4 regions of the Streptomyces sp. JNUCC 63 genome follow, and region 1 is predicted to be linked to each of the others. Evidence: riboswitches for the same ligand, from Rfam matches in the RefSeq annotation. Region 1 holds a riboswitch; each other region holds the start of a gene.
What was found. Region 1 has a riboswitch for cobalamin ahead of nicT (Nickel transporter NicT). Riboswitches for the same ligand answer to the same signal wherever they lie in the genome.
Positions count from the first base shown of each region.

Region 2: it holds a riboswitch for cobalamin, as region 1 does, so the genes downstream of both, ACX25U_RS11560 ((2Fe-2S) ferredoxin domain-containing protein) here and nicT (Nickel transporter NicT) in region 1, are expected to answer to the same signal.
Region 3: it holds a riboswitch for cobalamin, as region 1 does, so the genes downstream of both, ACX25U_RS28085 (cobalamin biosynthesis protein) here and nicT (Nickel transporter NicT) in region 1, are expected to answer to the same signal.
Region 4: it holds a riboswitch for cobalamin, as region 1 does, so the genes downstream of both, ACX25U_RS11935 (ribonucleoside-diphosphate reductase subunit alpha) here and nicT (Nickel transporter NicT) in region 1, are expected to answer to the same signal.

Region 1 is NZ_CM135963.1:3,978,779-3,982,327, reverse strand. It holds gene ACX25U_RS18235 (LAETG motif-containing sortase-dependent surface protein) at 40-1,008, shown strand; gene ACX25U_RS18230 (ArsR/SmtB family transcription factor) at 1,040-1,393, opposite strand; cobalamin riboswitch at 1,474-1,674, shown strand; gene nicT (Nickel transporter NicT) at 1,706-2,839, shown strand; gene ACX25U_RS18220 (nucleoside hydrolase) at 2,836-3,549, opposite strand, start outside.
Region 2 is NZ_CM135963.1:2,579,275-2,582,823, forward strand. It holds gene ACX25U_RS11555 (ABC transporter substrate-binding protein) at 1-989, opposite strand, end outside; gene ACX25U_RS11560 ((2Fe-2S) ferredoxin domain-containing protein) at 1,138-1,551, opposite strand; cobalamin riboswitch at 1,593-1,782, opposite strand; gene ACX25U_RS11565 (hypothetical protein) at 2,054-2,548, shown strand; gene ACX25U_RS11570 (S8 family serine peptidase) at 2,826-3,549, shown strand, end outside.
Region 3 is NZ_CM135963.1:6,108,244-6,111,792, forward strand. It holds gene ACX25U_RS28080 (cobyric acid synthase) at 1-1,141, opposite strand, end outside; gene ACX25U_RS28085 (cobalamin biosynthesis protein) at 1,138-2,079, opposite strand; cobalamin riboswitch at 2,181-2,319, opposite strand; gene ACX25U_RS28090 (DUF397 domain-containing protein) at 2,447-2,698, shown strand; gene ACX25U_RS28095 (hypothetical protein) at 2,973-3,437, opposite strand; gene ACX25U_RS28100 (helix-turn-helix domain-containing protein) at 3,480-3,549, opposite strand, start outside.
Region 4 is NZ_CM135963.1:2,658,154-2,661,702, forward strand. It holds gene mctP (monocarboxylate uptake permease MctP) at 1-1,366, shown strand, start outside; gene ACX25U_RS11930 (GNAT family N-acetyltransferase) at 1,441-1,950, shown strand; cobalamin riboswitch at 2,023-2,159, shown strand; gene ACX25U_RS11935 (ribonucleoside-diphosphate reductase subunit alpha) at 2,282-3,549, shown strand, end outside.

The DNA.
Region 1 (3,549 bases):
CGACCAATCACCCCTGTGCACAAGCAAGATGGGATCCGTATGTCCATAGCCAGACGTGTCACCGCCGGCCGCCTGCTGGGAACGGGCGCCGCGACGCTCGCCCTGTGTGCCGCCTCCGTCGCCGCCGCCTCCGGTGCCTGGGCCCACGGCGCGCCCGGCGGTGACGGCTGGAAGAACGGCGGCCAGTACAAGCCCGGAACGGGCGCGGGCAAGGTCACCGAGAGCGACCGCTGCCAGTTCTCGCTGGACGGCAAGAACTTCTTCGACGCCGTCAAGGTCGACGACCAGAGCCTGCGGCCCAGCGAGGACGGCAAGGTCCACATCAAGGTCCGTACCGCCCGTGACGCCACGGCCTGCACCGCCTCCCTGGCCTCCTACCTCGCCCACGGCCCGACGTTCGCCACCTCCGGCGAGCAGGTGTTCGTCGACTTCGACACGGTGACGGTCAAGCGGGGCGAGACCGACTCCCTCGACATCGCCGTGCCGGACGCCGGCTGCTTCGCGCAGATCGACCTGTACCGCGGGGCGGTCAAGTTCGACGGCAGGACGGACGCGAACGACGGTTTCGAGCACGGTGAGCTGCCCAAGGGCCCGGACCGCCCGGTCATCAAGGACAAGCTGATCGCGGCCTGGAACGGCGGCACCAAGGACTGCACGGCCACCGAGCCCGAGCCCGAGACCCCGTCCACCCCGCCGTCCTCGGCCCCCGCCGAGCCGCCGGCCCCGGCGGAGGAGTCGGCCCCGGCGGAGGAGTCGGCGCCTCCGGCCGACAAGACCCCCTCCGAGACGGAGAGCCCGTCGTCGAGCCCGAGCGAGACCCCGGCCCCGTCGGCCTCCGGCTCCACCACCGCCCCGGCCCCGGCCCCGAACGGCGGCGGCGGCGACCTGGCGGAGACCGGCGGCGGCAGCAACACCGGCCTCGTCGCCGGCGGCGCGGCGGTGCTGCTGGCGGGCGGCGCGGCGATCGTGGTCGCCACGCGGCGCCGGGCGGCGAACCGCGCCTCGTGATGCGCGCGGGGCTGTTCGAGCAGACGGCGGTTCAGGCCGCCGCGCAGTGCTCGAGCAGCCCCGCCACCTCCGCGTCCACCACCCGGTAGCGCACCACGCGCCCCTCCTTCTCCCCCGCGACGACCCCCGCCGCCCGCAGCAGCCGCAGTGCCTGCGACACGGCGGGGTCGTTCATGTCCGTGGCGAGGGCGAGGTCGGACACGGCGAGCGGCCCGGCGCGGTGCAGCGCCAGCAGCAGGGCGAGCCGCTTGGGGTCGGACAGCAGGGAGAAACGCTCCGCCCAGGTGTGGACGGGACCGGCGTCGCCGATCGCCGCGATGGCGTCGCACACCCGGTGACCGTCGATGGTGCGACGGCCGGCGCGGTCGGCAGGGACGAGATGCATGGCGCCATCCTCGCAGGCACCACCCTGTGATCTTCCATACCTGCGCAGCTGTGCAGCTATGCAGGCGACCGTCCGTACCTCTACGGTGGGCGGGCCGTGGTGCTCGGGAATCCGGTGACGGCCCGTCAAGGGTCCATGCCGGAGCGGCCCTCGCCACTGTGATCGGGGAGTTCCCGTCCCGTCCGGCAGCCGCCGGGCCACTGGTCCAACGACCGGGAAGGCAGGGACGGAGAGCGTTTCACCCCGTAAGCCAGGAGACCGGCCACGGCAGCTCACGAGGAGATCCACGAGGTGCTGGAGCGTGATGACCGGATGACCCTGCCCAACCCTGCCCCCACGCCGACGTCCGCGCGGACCGCGTCCGCGCGGCCGACGTCCTTCGCATGGCGCCGGGAGGACACCCTCAGGACCGCCGGCCTGATGGCCGTGATCGCCGCACTGCACATCGTCGCCTTCGGCATCCTGTTCCTGCTCGTCGTCCCCGGTAACTACCAGGTCGGCACCAAGGCGTTCGGCATCGGACTCGGCATCACCGCGTACACGCTCGGGATGCGGCACGCCTTCGACGCCGACCACATCGCCGCCATCGACAACACCACCCGCAAGCTGATGGCCGACGGCAAGCGGCCGGTGTCGGTGGGCTTCTGGTTCGCGCTCGGCCACTCCAGCGTCGTGGTGGCGATGGCCGCCCTGGTGGCGGGCGGCGCCCAGCTCGCCGGCACGCTGATGAACGACGACTCCCGGACCCACCAGGCGCTCGGCGTCCTCGGAACGGCGGTGTCCGGTACGTTCCTGTACCTCATCGCCGCCCTCAACCTGGTCGCCCTGGTCGGCATCCTGAAGGTCTTCCGGGCGATGCGGGCGGGCACCTACGACGAGCGGGAGCTGGAGGCGCACCTGGACTCCCGCGGCTTCATGAACCGCGTCCTGGGCCGGCTCACCAAGTCGATCTCCCGCCCGGGCCAGATGTATCCGCTGGGCTTCCTGTTCGGCCTCGGCTTCGACACCGCCACCGAGGTCACGCTGCTGGTGATGGCGGGCTCGGGCGCGGCGGCCGGCCTGCCCTGGTACGCGATCCTGTGCCTGCCGCTGCTGTTCGCCGCCGGCATGAGCCTGTTCGACACGCTCGACGGCACGTTCATGAACTTCGCCTACCAGTGGGCGTTCTCCAACCCGGTCCGCAAGGTGTTCTACAACCTCACCATCACCGGCCTGTCCATCGCCGTCGCCTTCTTCATCGGCACCATCGAGCTGGTCGGCGTGCTCCACGACAAGCTCGACCTCCGGGACGCCGTCACCGGCTGGATCGCCGGCCTCGACCTGGACAACGTGGGCTACGTCGTCGTCGGCCTGTTCGTCGTGGTGTGGGCGGCGGCGGTGACGTACTGGAAGGCGGCGAAGGTGGAACAACGGTGGGCGGTACGGCCCGCCGCCGACACCGACTAGTCGTTCCCCGTCCCCTCCACGGTGGCCAGGAACAGCTTGACGTACCGTTCGGCGTCGATGTCCAGCGCCACGTCCACCAGGGGCTGTTCGCGGGCCTCGCCGTGCAGTTCCGCCTCGCCCGGGCGCGGGCGGCGGTCGACGACCGTCTGCCCGCGGGCCGGGCCCGGCGCGAGGTTCACCTCCACCGGCAGCCGGTGGGTGGTCAGCCCCGCCGGGTCGGCGACCGAGCAGACCGTGCCCGCGTCGCCGAGGCCGCCGAAGGGGACGTCGTTGCCGGTGGCCGGGGTGCGGTGGGACAGCAGCCGCCCGGCCAGCCGGGCGCCGGGCTCACCGCGCTCGCGCAGCCGCCGTACGTCCGCCTCCGGCACGAGCACCCGCTCGAACACGTCCAGGCCGTACATCGTGACCGGCACCGCGGCGGTGAGCAGGATCGCCGCGGCCTCCGGGTCGTGCCAGACGTTGAACTCGGCGACCGGCGTGGCGTTTCCGGTGGCCACCGCGCCGCCCATGAACACGATCCGCTCGATGTTGCGGGTCACCTCGGGGTGGGTGCGCAGCAGCAGGGCGATGTTGGTCAGGGGAGCGGTGGGGACCAGCGTGACCGGACGGGGCGAGGCCAGGATCGCGTGGCGCAGCAGCATCACCGCGTCCACGTCGGCGGGCCGCCGGGACGGCACGGGCAGCCCGAGGTCGCCCATGCCGTCCCGGCC
Region 2 (3,549 bases), 1.4 Mb from region 1:
AAACGGTCCGGGTGGAGCTGGCGGGCCAGTGACTCCACGGCCGCCGGCACCCGCACGCCCAGCACGGTGGACGACAGCGGCAGCACCGCGAACCGCTTGTTCCTGATCGCGGGCACGTCCTTCAGCGCCGGGTTGGCGAGCAGGAACTTCTTCTTCTCCTCGACGGTCTGGTCGCCGTAGTCGTAGATGACGACGGCCTCGGGTGCCCGCTCGGCCACCTGTTCGAACGACACGTCACCGAACGCCTTGTCGACGTCGGCGAAGAGGTTCGTCCCGCCGGCCCGCTCGATCATGTCGTTGCCCATGCCCGCGCCCCCGGCGGTGAGGGCGGTCCTGTCACCGCTGTCGTAGACGAAGAGCTTCACCGGCTTGACGCCGTCGAGCTTCTTCCCGACCTCGTCCAGCGTGGCGTGCAGCCGCTTCAACTGCCGTTCGGCCCGCTCGGGAACGCCGAAGACCTTGGCGACCTCGCGGACCTCCTGGTCCATCACCGCCATCGTCACCGGCCCCGAGGGGCACTCCTCGATGTTGAGGCGGGTGTTGATCCCGGCCTTGGTGAGGGCGTCGCGGGAGCGGCCCTCCTTCTCGTCGAAGGCGGAGGTCCAGCCCCCGTAGACGAAGTCGGGTTCGGCCGTCAGCAGCGTCTCGTAGGACGGGTACTCCTTCGCCAGCGACTCGATCGTCCTGTAGGCGGCCTGGTACTCGGGAAGGATCCCGTTGTCGGGATAGGCCGTGCCGACCATCGACTTCTCCAGCCCGAGCGCCAGCATCACCTCGGTCACGTGCTGGTTCAGCGACACCGCGCGCTGCGGCGGGCGCTGATACGTCGCGGTCACCCCGCAGTTGGACAGGGTAACCGGGAAGCCTTTCGCCGCGGCGGCACCCGCGGTCCCGTCGGCGTTCTGGCGGGCGCTTCCGCCACAGCCGGCGATCAGCAGGGCCGAGGCCGTGGCCAGCAGCAAGGACAGTGGGCGTCTGCCCGTCGTCATGGGATGGTTCCTCTCACCAGCATGTCCGGGGTGGTCACCGGGTGGCGTGGACGGTCGTCGGGAAGGCGTGCCGCGGCCGGGGGTTGAGGGTCGTACGAACCGTCACCGGCCTCCGACCGCAGCGGCGGGAAGGGGAGTGCCCGGAGCGTCACAGGTCGCCGCGGGACGACGGCCCGGACGAAGTGCGCCGTCGCGGCGGGGTGAAGACGTAGAGGTCGAGGATCTCGGGCCGCCGGGCGACACCGGGACCGCCCGCCCGGACCCAGGTGGCGATGTCCTCGGTCGCGGCTGGGTCGTTGACCAGGCCGAGCCACACCGGCCGGGCACCGGCGGCCCGCCCTGCGGCGGACGGCTGGACGACGACCACATTGGCCTGGTCGCACACGTCCAGGCACGCCGAGACGCGTACGGGCGCTTCCTCACCGAGACGCGCGGTCTGTGCCGCGTGATCGGTGGCGGTCACCTTGGGACTGCCGCAGCAGCAGTCCCGGCACACGACGACCCGGCAGGGCGCCGCGTCGACCGGCCCTCCGCCCAGCCCTTCGGCCGGCCTCCCGGACATGCCGCACCACTCTCCTCTCCGGGGAAATCCGCCCCGGTTGTCGTCGAGGAGGCGACCGCGTGAGTCTCCTGGCTCTCGGGTCGAAGCTCGTCCCGGCCTTCCCACCCGCCTCGGGGCAGTGGCCAGTTCGGGATTCGCTCGCCGATCACAGTGGCGGGACCGCGCCGGTTTCACACCGGCTTCCTCATTCCGCCGTCGCCTTGTCGCCCGACATCATCGCATCCGGGGCATGGCGCCGTCACCAGTGCGCCCACCAGGGCGGGCCCGGCGTCCACGGCGGACGCGACGGACGCGCCGTCGTCCGCCACCAGAACCGACCCATCCTGCCCGCGCCACCGACGGTTCACCAGTCACCGGAGCCGGTCAGGGGATTCCTCTCCAAGAGCTGCCGGTCCGATTGCGGCCGGGAAGTCGCCACCATAGCTTCAATCCGTCGGACTTCTTCCGATAAGCCAACATAACTTCTTATGTCGGCTTTCCCATGTCGTCGAACGGAGCATCCATGTCGGTGATGACCGGTACCCCGCCCATGCAGCAGTTCGGCCAGCAGGGCGGCGCCCCGCAGGGTCAGATCCAGCAGATCATCCAGCAGACCATCCAGCAGGCGTGTCAGCAGGCGAGCCAGCAGGTCGCGCAGCGCATGCAGCAGACGCTTCAGCAGATCCAGCAGGTCCAGCAGCAGCTCCAGCAGCAGGGCATCTCCCACCAGGCGCACCCGTACCTGGCCATCGCGATGCACACCGCGCTGCGCCAGGGCGTACGGCAGGCGGTGGAGCAGTCCGTGCAGCAGGCGCTGCCGACGGTGATCGTGACGCTGCTCCAGCAGAGCCAGCAGGGCCAGCAGGGCCAGCAGGGCCAGCAGGGCCAGCAGGGCCAGCAGGGCCAGCAGCAGTGGGGTGGCGGGTACGGCCCCCAGTCGTTCGGCCAGCCGTTCCCGCAGTACCAGCAGCCTGGCCTCGGCTTCGGCCAGATGGGTCAGCCCTTCGGTATCGGCTGACCTCTGGCGGCGCTTGATGCGGTGTGCCCAGGAGTGCTTCCCGGGCACACCGCATCACCGTGGAAGCGCGAGCCGCCCGTAGTCGGATCGGGAGCACAAGTACGACATAGGCGTGGTGAAGGTGGACGCAATGGTCAAGGAAAGGCCCAGAAACAACCGCGAGAGCGGGTCCGAGGGCGCGGGGGCCGGCAGGCCGGAACCCGAGAGCAAGGAAGCAGGGCCACGCGGGAAGGGCGCGCCGTCACCGATCACGGTGCAGCCGCGACGGGGGCGGTACATGGTGGCACCGCTGCCCCAGCAACTGCTCCCGCCGGGAGTGCCCGGACTGAGCATGGACGCGGTGTGCGACCGGCTGGACCGGATGTCCGACGTCAGGGTGGTCCGCAGGCTTCAGCCGTCGGCGAAGACCCGGTCGGCCGGCGTGCGGCCCGCCTGCCCGGAACTGGCGGTCGTCGAGGCGGCCGAGGACCAGGTAGCGGCGATGCGATCGCTGCACGTGCACATCGAGCCGGACCTGCCGTTGTCCGGCGCCGGACCCGTCCCCATGCCGGCGGCGGGGATGCTGCCGCTGCGCGATCCCGGGCTGGTCGTGCCGCTGGAGGAGCCCGTGGAGATCTCGCTCCGCGTCTGCGGCCCGGACGGCGAACCGCTGGCGGGCGCGGGAGTGTTCCTGATCGGCGCGACCTGGCCGAGCCAGGGCCTCACCGGGGCCGACGGCACGGTCACCGTCACACTGGCGACGGAGACCGCGCAGTCGATCCGGTCCCTGTACTTGCGGCCCGCGGCCGGTTACATGGACCGCTGGATCCACCGGCCCGGCCTGTCGGCGACGCAGGAGAACCTGGTCACCCTGACCCCGCTGGCCAAGGTGTACCCGGAACTGGAGGAGCGGCAGCGGTACGGCTGGGGCCAGCAGGCCATGCGGGTGGACCGGCTGCCCCCCACGTTCCGCGCCTTCGGCATCAAGGTCGCGGTCATCGGCTCGGGTGTCAGCGCCGAGC
Region 3 (3,549 bases), 2.1 Mb from region 1:
GCAGCCCGAGGCCGTTGACCCGCCCGGCCCGCGACTCGACCTCGTCCTCGATGTGCTCGCCGAGGACCTGGAAGCCGCCGCAGACGCCGAGGACCGGCCGCCCTTCGGCAGCCCTGCGGCGCAGCGCCTCCGCGAGGCCCCGCTCGCGCAGCCACTGAAGCGCCCGGACGGTGCCCCGGGTCCCGGGCACGATGACGAGGTCGGCGTCGGTCAGCTCCTCCGAGCGGTCCACGAACCGTACGACGACGCCCGGTTCGGCGGCGAGTGCGTCCACGTCGGTGAAGTTGGACATCAGCGGAATCGCGCAGACGGCGACCCGCAGCACGTCCTCGCCCACCGGGGGCGCCACGGCCGACTCCCGCACCGCGCCCCGGAGCGACACCCTCCCCCGAGCTCTCGACTGCGTTCGAGCAGGGGGGACCCCCATCCCGTCCTCCTCGTCGATGCCGAGCCCGTGCCGGAAGGGCAGGACGCCGTACGTGTGCCGTCCGGTGAGCCCGTGCAACATGTCGAGCCCGGGTTCGAGCAGCGAGACATCGCCCCGGAACTTGTTGACCAGGAACCCGGCGACCAGCTCCTGGTCCTCGCGGGACAGCAGGGCGAGCGTGCCGAAGAAGGAGGCGAAGACGCCGCCGCGGTCGATGTCGCCGACGACCAGCACGGGCAGCCGAGCCCCCCGCGCGATCCCCATGTTGACGATGTCGGTCCGGCGCAGATTGATCTCCGCCGGGCTGCCCGCCCCCTCGCAGATCACCGCGTCGTACGTGCCCCGCAGCTCGGCGAGGCAGTCCAGCACCGTGCCGAGGAGCTTCTGCTGCCGCCCGCCGTGGTAGCCGCGCGCGCTCAGCTCGCCGACCGGCTTCCCCAGCAGCACGACCTGGCTGCTCTGCTCGCCGCCGGGCTTGAGCAGCACCGGGTTCATCAGCGCGGTCGGCTCGATCCGGCACGCCTGGGCCTGCATGGCCTGCGCCCGCCCGATCTCGGCGCCCTCGCGGGTGACGAAGGAGTTGAGGGACATGTTCTGCGCCTTGAAGGGCGCGACCTTCACGCCCTGCCGCACCAGCCACCGGCAGATCCCGGCCGTGACGACGCTCTTCCCGGCGTCGGAGGTGGTGCCGGCGACGAGCAGACCGCCGTTCATGACGTACGTCCTCTCCTCAGCAGCCGTGCGCCCGCGCACACGCCGAGCGCGAGCCAGCTCACGCGCCGGGAGAGCCGTACGGCCCGTTCGATGTCCCCCGCCCGGACGGCGCGCCCGGAGCCGTTGAGCACCGGGCGGTGCTCCACGCGCCCTCCGTAGGAGAGCGTGCCGCCCAGCCGCACGCCGAGCGCCCCCGCGAACGAGGCCTCGACCGGGCCGGCGTTGGGGCTCGGGTGCTTGCCGGCGTCGGCGCGCCAGGCCCGTACGGCACCCCGTGGGTCGCCTCCCGCGACGGCCGCGAGGGCGGCGGTGAGCCGTGCTCCCGGCCATCCGGCGAGGTCGTCGAGGCGGGCCGAGGCCCAGCCGTAGCGGCGGTAGCGGGGGGACCTGTGCCCGACCATGGCGTCCAGGGTGTTGACGGCCCGGAAGCCGAGGAGGCCCGGCACTCCGGCGACGGCGCCCCACACCACGGCGCCCACCACCGCGTCGGAGGTGTTCTCGGCGACGGACTCGACGACGGCCCGGGCGATCCCGTCGGCGTCCAGCGCCTGCGGATCGCGCCCGCACAGGTGCGGCAGCCGCGCCCGGGCGCCCTCGACGTCCCCGGCCCCGAGCGCCTGCCCGACCGCCCGTGCCTCCCGCGCGAGCGAGGTGCCGCCGACGACGGCCCAGGTGGCCGCGGCGGTCAGGGCGACGGAGGCGGTACGGGAGCGGTGCACGGCGGACGCGGCGAGCGCGGCCGTCACCACGGCGCCCCCCACGCACACCGCGGTGTGCAGGGTGCCCCAGCCGCGGTGGTCCCGCCACAGCACGTGTTCCACGGCACCGGCGGCCCGTCCGAACACGGCGACCGGGTGCCCGCGGCGGGGATCGCCGAGGAGCAGGTCACCGAGGAGGCCGGCGGTGGCGCCGTACGCGAAGACGCGGTCGGCACCCATCGGGTCAGCCGGCCGTGGGTGCGGTCGGGATGTCGCTGGTGAACCTCGGTCGGCAGCCGCGCATGGCGATATGTCCTCACTCAGGGTGTCCACGCCCTGGTTCGACGAGACCGGCGGTGAGAGTTCCTGGCTCCCGGGGGTTCTTCCCCGGTCACAGTGGCGGGACCGCGCCGGATTCGCACCGGCTTCCTCTCTTGCCGCCGTACATGGCCCCGGCAGTCCACCACGCCCCGTGAACACCCGTCAACCTGCCTTTGACCTGCGGCGGACCAGTGTGCTGAGGCCCACACCCGTGACGCGGCGTCAGTGGCTTGAAACAGCTGTTTTTTACCTCTTCCGCAGGTGTGAAGCTGGGAAGACTTCCGGCATGGACACCCATGGAGGCAGAAGGAGGTGGGCGTTGGCAGGCAGGGAGCCGTCGGGGCGTGCGTGGGTCAGGAGCAGTTACTCCAACCAGAACGGGGAATGCGTGGAAGCGGCCCTCGCACAGGGCCGCGTGCTCGTGCGCGACTCGAAACGGCCAGGGAACGGCGGAGACGGCGAAGTTCTCGCCTTTCGCCGTGCGGCGTGGTGTGGTTTTCTGGCTGGGCTGGGGGACCCGGAGGCGGGCGGCTCATGATCCGCCGGGGGGACGGGAGGCGCACAGATGCGAGAGCGAGCTGAACAAGGGACGGCGTCGGCCGGTGCGGGCAGTTCCGGCGGAGCGAAGGAGAGCCGGCACTCGGCGGTGGGCCCGCTGGCCCTCTTCGCCTTGGTCACCGGGGTCGTCGCGGTGGGGTTGGGAGCGCTGGCGGGGCTCCTGGTGCCCGGTGGTGCGGCGCGGGGTGTCGTCTGGCTGCTGGTGACCGTGCTCATCGCCGTGGCCGCCGGTCTGTGGTGGGGGCTCACCCCGGTCACGGAGCGGCTCCGGGTCCTGAACCGTGCCCTTGCGACGGCTCAGCTCCCAAGCGCGCCCCGTCGCTGACCCCGCCGGTCTCTGAGCCGCTGGAGCGTCGGCGCAGCGCTCTGCCCAGTACGGCGCTCAGTGCCGTGACGAGCGCGGCGCCGACCGCCCCGGCGACCGTCGTGGTCAGCGGGGTGGCGGCTCCGGAGGGAATGCTGGGGGCGACCCGGGTGGCGACGGCGAGGCTGAGCAGCAGAGCACTCGCGCAGGCGGTGCCCAGCAGCAGCCGGGCCGACAGCAGCCGGATCTCGTTGGAGACCCGGGCGCTCTCCAGCTCGATGAGCCCCTGGAGCCATTCCGGCTGCTTGATCGCCTCGACCTTGACGGCGTTGTCGTCGAGTGGAACAGCGTTCTCCGGTTCGACGTCCCCCGTGCGCAGGCGTTGCCACCACGCTCGTATTCCGAAGACCGCCATGGCCCTCCCACCCCGTTCCCGCCCGGGTCGTCCCGCCCGGGGTCAGCTGTTGTCCAGACTCTCCCTGACCGCGGCGAGCAGCTCAGTCATCCGGTCGCCCTCGTACGCGATC
Region 4 (3,549 bases), 1.3 Mb from region 1:
ATTCTTCGCGGTGCCGTACACGATCCTGGTGTATCCGCTGATCTTCACGTTCCTGCCGCGGCTGTGGTCGGTGTCCCACCGGCACGGGTACGTGACCACCTCGGACTTCGTCCGCGGCCGGTTCGGCTCCAAGAGCCTGTCGCTGGCGGTGGCGCTCACCGGCATCCTCGCCACCATGCCGTACATCGCGCTCCAACTCGTCGGCATCCAGGCCGTGCTGGACGTGATGGGCGTCGGCGGCGGCGACAACACCCACTGGTTCGTGAAGGACCTGCCGCTGCTGATCGCCTTCGGCGTGCTGGCGGCGTACACCTACTCGTCGGGGCTGCGCGCGCCCGCGCTGATCGCGTTCGTGAAGGACTCGCTCATCTACATCGTGGTGGCGGTGGCGATCATCTACATCCCGATCAAGCTGGGCGGGTTCCACAACGTATTCGCCAAGGCGGGCGAGAAGTTCACCCAGGCGGGAGCGGGCGGGGTGGTGCCGGCGCCGGCCGGCCAGTGGACGTACGCCACGCTGGCCCTGGGCTCCGCGCTCGCGTTGTTCATGTACCCGCACTCGATCACCGCGACGCTGTCCTCGCGCAGCCGTGAGGTGATCCGCCGCAACACCACGATCCTGCCGCTGTACTCGCTGATGCTGGGCATGCTCGCCCTGCTGGGCTTCATGGCCATCGCGGCCGGGGTGAAGGTGAGCAACGGTCAGCTCGCCATTCCGCAGCTGTTCGAGAACATGTTCCCGGACTGGTTCGCGGGCGTGGCGTTCGCGGCGATCGGCATCGGCGCGCTGGTGCCGGCGGCGATCATGTCGATCGCGGCAGCGAATCTGTTCACCCGCAACATCTACAAGGACTTCATCCGGCCGGAGGCGACGGCGAAGGAGGAGACCCGGGTCTCCAAGATCGTCTCCCTGCTGGTGAAGGTGGGCGCGCTGGCCTTCGTGCTGACCATGGACCGGACGGTGGCCATCAACTTCCAGCTGCTCGGGGGCATCTGGATCCTGCAGACCTTCCCGGCCCTGGTCGGCGGCCTGTTCACCCGCTGGTTCCACCGCTGGGCGCTGCTGGCGGGCTGGGCGGTCGGCATGGTCTACGGCACGGTCGCGGCCTACGGGGTCGCCTCGCCGACGCAGAAGCACTTCGGCGGCTCGGCCAAGGAGATCCCGGGCATCGGCGAGATCGGCTACATCGGTCTGACGGCGTTCGTGGTCAACGTGGCCTTCGTGGTGGTCCTGACGGTCGTCCTGAAGGCGGTCAAGGCACCCGAGGGCGTCGACGAGACCAGGCCGGAGGACTACACGGCGGACGCGGGCGACCCGGGGGTCGAGGTCGAACTCCCGCCGGCCACCGCGGGAGCCGCCCACTGAGGAGCGGGCACAGCACGGGCCGCCGGAGGAGAACCGGCGGCCCGCTGTCGTACCCGTGCGGCACACTCACCCCCATGGACATCGCGATCCGGCCGGTCGAGCCCGGCGAGTACGACACCCTCGGGGAGATCACCGCCCAGGCCTATCTCCAGGACGGGCTCCTCGACTTCGGGGAGAGCGACACGTACCTCGTCGAGCTGCGCGACGTGGCCAAGCGGGTGGCCGCCGCCGAGGTGCTGGTGGCCGTGGCGGACGGGAAGGTGCTCGGCGGCGTGACCTTCGTGCGCACCGGGGGCCCCATGGCCGACATCTCCGGCCCGGGCGAGGCCGAGATACGGATGCTCGCGGTCGCGCACGCGGCACGCGGCCGGGGCGCCGGCGAGGCGCTCGTGCGGGCCTGCCTGGACCGGGCGCGGGCCACGGACGGCTGTGTCCGCGTGGTGCTGTCGACCCAGAGCTCCATGCGCGCCGCCCACCGGATCTACGAACGCCTGGGCTTCGTCCGCGCGCCCGAGCGGGACTGGAACCCGATGCCGCACGTCGACGACATCTCTCTGCTCGCCTACGAACTGAACCTGAGCTGACGCCGAGTTGCCGCCCTGACACGGACTCGGCACAACATCTGGGGGTGTCTTCCCCCGCCCGACACGACATGTATGCTCATGCTCGCTGTCACCGCAGGGGAATCCGGTGCGAATCCGGAACTGTCCCGCAACGGTGTACTCGTACACGTATGCCCGCATGGCCGTGTACGTGCGTCAGTCCGAGGACCTGCCGACAGTGCGCCCGGCCGTCCGGTCCGGGTGCCCTGACGTCCGGGCCTCGTGGAATGGGCCGGTGGACGCGACGCCACGTGCGCTCGTGTGCTGCCCCCTGCCCTCGGCGAGGCCCCGTGCCGAGCGAGGGAGACCCCACGTGACCATCGCGCCAGCCGACCCGGCCTCAGCCGCGGCCCCGGAGCCCGACAGTCCCGGCACCGCACTGCTGCGGACCCTGACCGAGCTGACCGCCGACCTCCCCGACGCCGACCCCGGCCGGGTCGCCGCCGCCGCGCTGCGCGGCCGGTCGGCGCACGCCGACGAGGCCGAGCTGCGCGAGCTGGCCACGGAGGCGGCCGCCGGGCTCATCTCCGAGGACCCCTCCTACTCGCGGCTGGCCGCCCGGCTGCTGACCATCGGCATCCGCGCCGAGGCCGCCTCCCAGGGCGTCACGTCGTTCACCGGGTCCATCGCCGTCGGCCACCGCGAGGGCCTGATCGCCGACCGGACCGCCGCGTTCGTCCGCGTGCACGGCGAGCGCCTGGACGCGCTGGTCGACCCGGCCGCCGACGACCGCTTCGGCTACTTCGGCCTGCGCACCCTGCACAGCCGCTACCTGCTGCGGCACCCGATCACCCGCAAGGTGATCGAGACGCCCCAGCACTTCATGCTGCGGGTGGCGAGCGGCCTCGCCGAGGACGACACCGCGCGCTCCCTCGACGAAGTCGCGGCACTGTACGGGCTGATGAGCCGCCTCGACTACCTGCCCTCCTCCCCCACGCTGTTCAACTCCGGCACCCGACACCCCCAGATGTCGTCCTGCTATCTGCTGGACTCCCCCAGGGACGAGCTGGACTCGATCTACGAGCGCTACCACCAGGTCGCCCGTCTGTCCAAGCACGCCGGCGGCATCGGCATCGCCTACTCCCGCATCCGCTCGCGCGGTTCGCTGATCCGCGGCACCAACGGGCACTCGAACGGCATCGTGCCGTTCCTGAAGACCCTGGACGCCTCGGTGGCCGCCGTGAACCAGGGCGGCCGGCGCAAGGGCGCGGCGGCGGTCTACCTGGAGACCTGGCACTCGGACATCGAGGAGTTCCTGGAGCTGCGGGACAACACCGGCGAGGACGCCCGCCGTACGCACAACCTGAACCTCGCGCACTGGGTCCCGGACGAGTTCATGCGCCGGGTGAACGCCGACGAGCGGTGGTCGCTGTTCTCCCCCTCCGACGTGCCCGAGCTGACCGATCTGTGGGGCGAGGAGTTCGACGCCGCGTACCGGGCCGCGGAGGCGAGGGGCCTGGCGAGGAAGACGATGCCGGCCCGCGACCTGTACGGCCGCATGATGCGCACCCTGGCGCAGACCGGCAACGGCTGGATGACCTTCAAGGACGCCGCCAACCGCACCGCCAACCAGACGGCCGA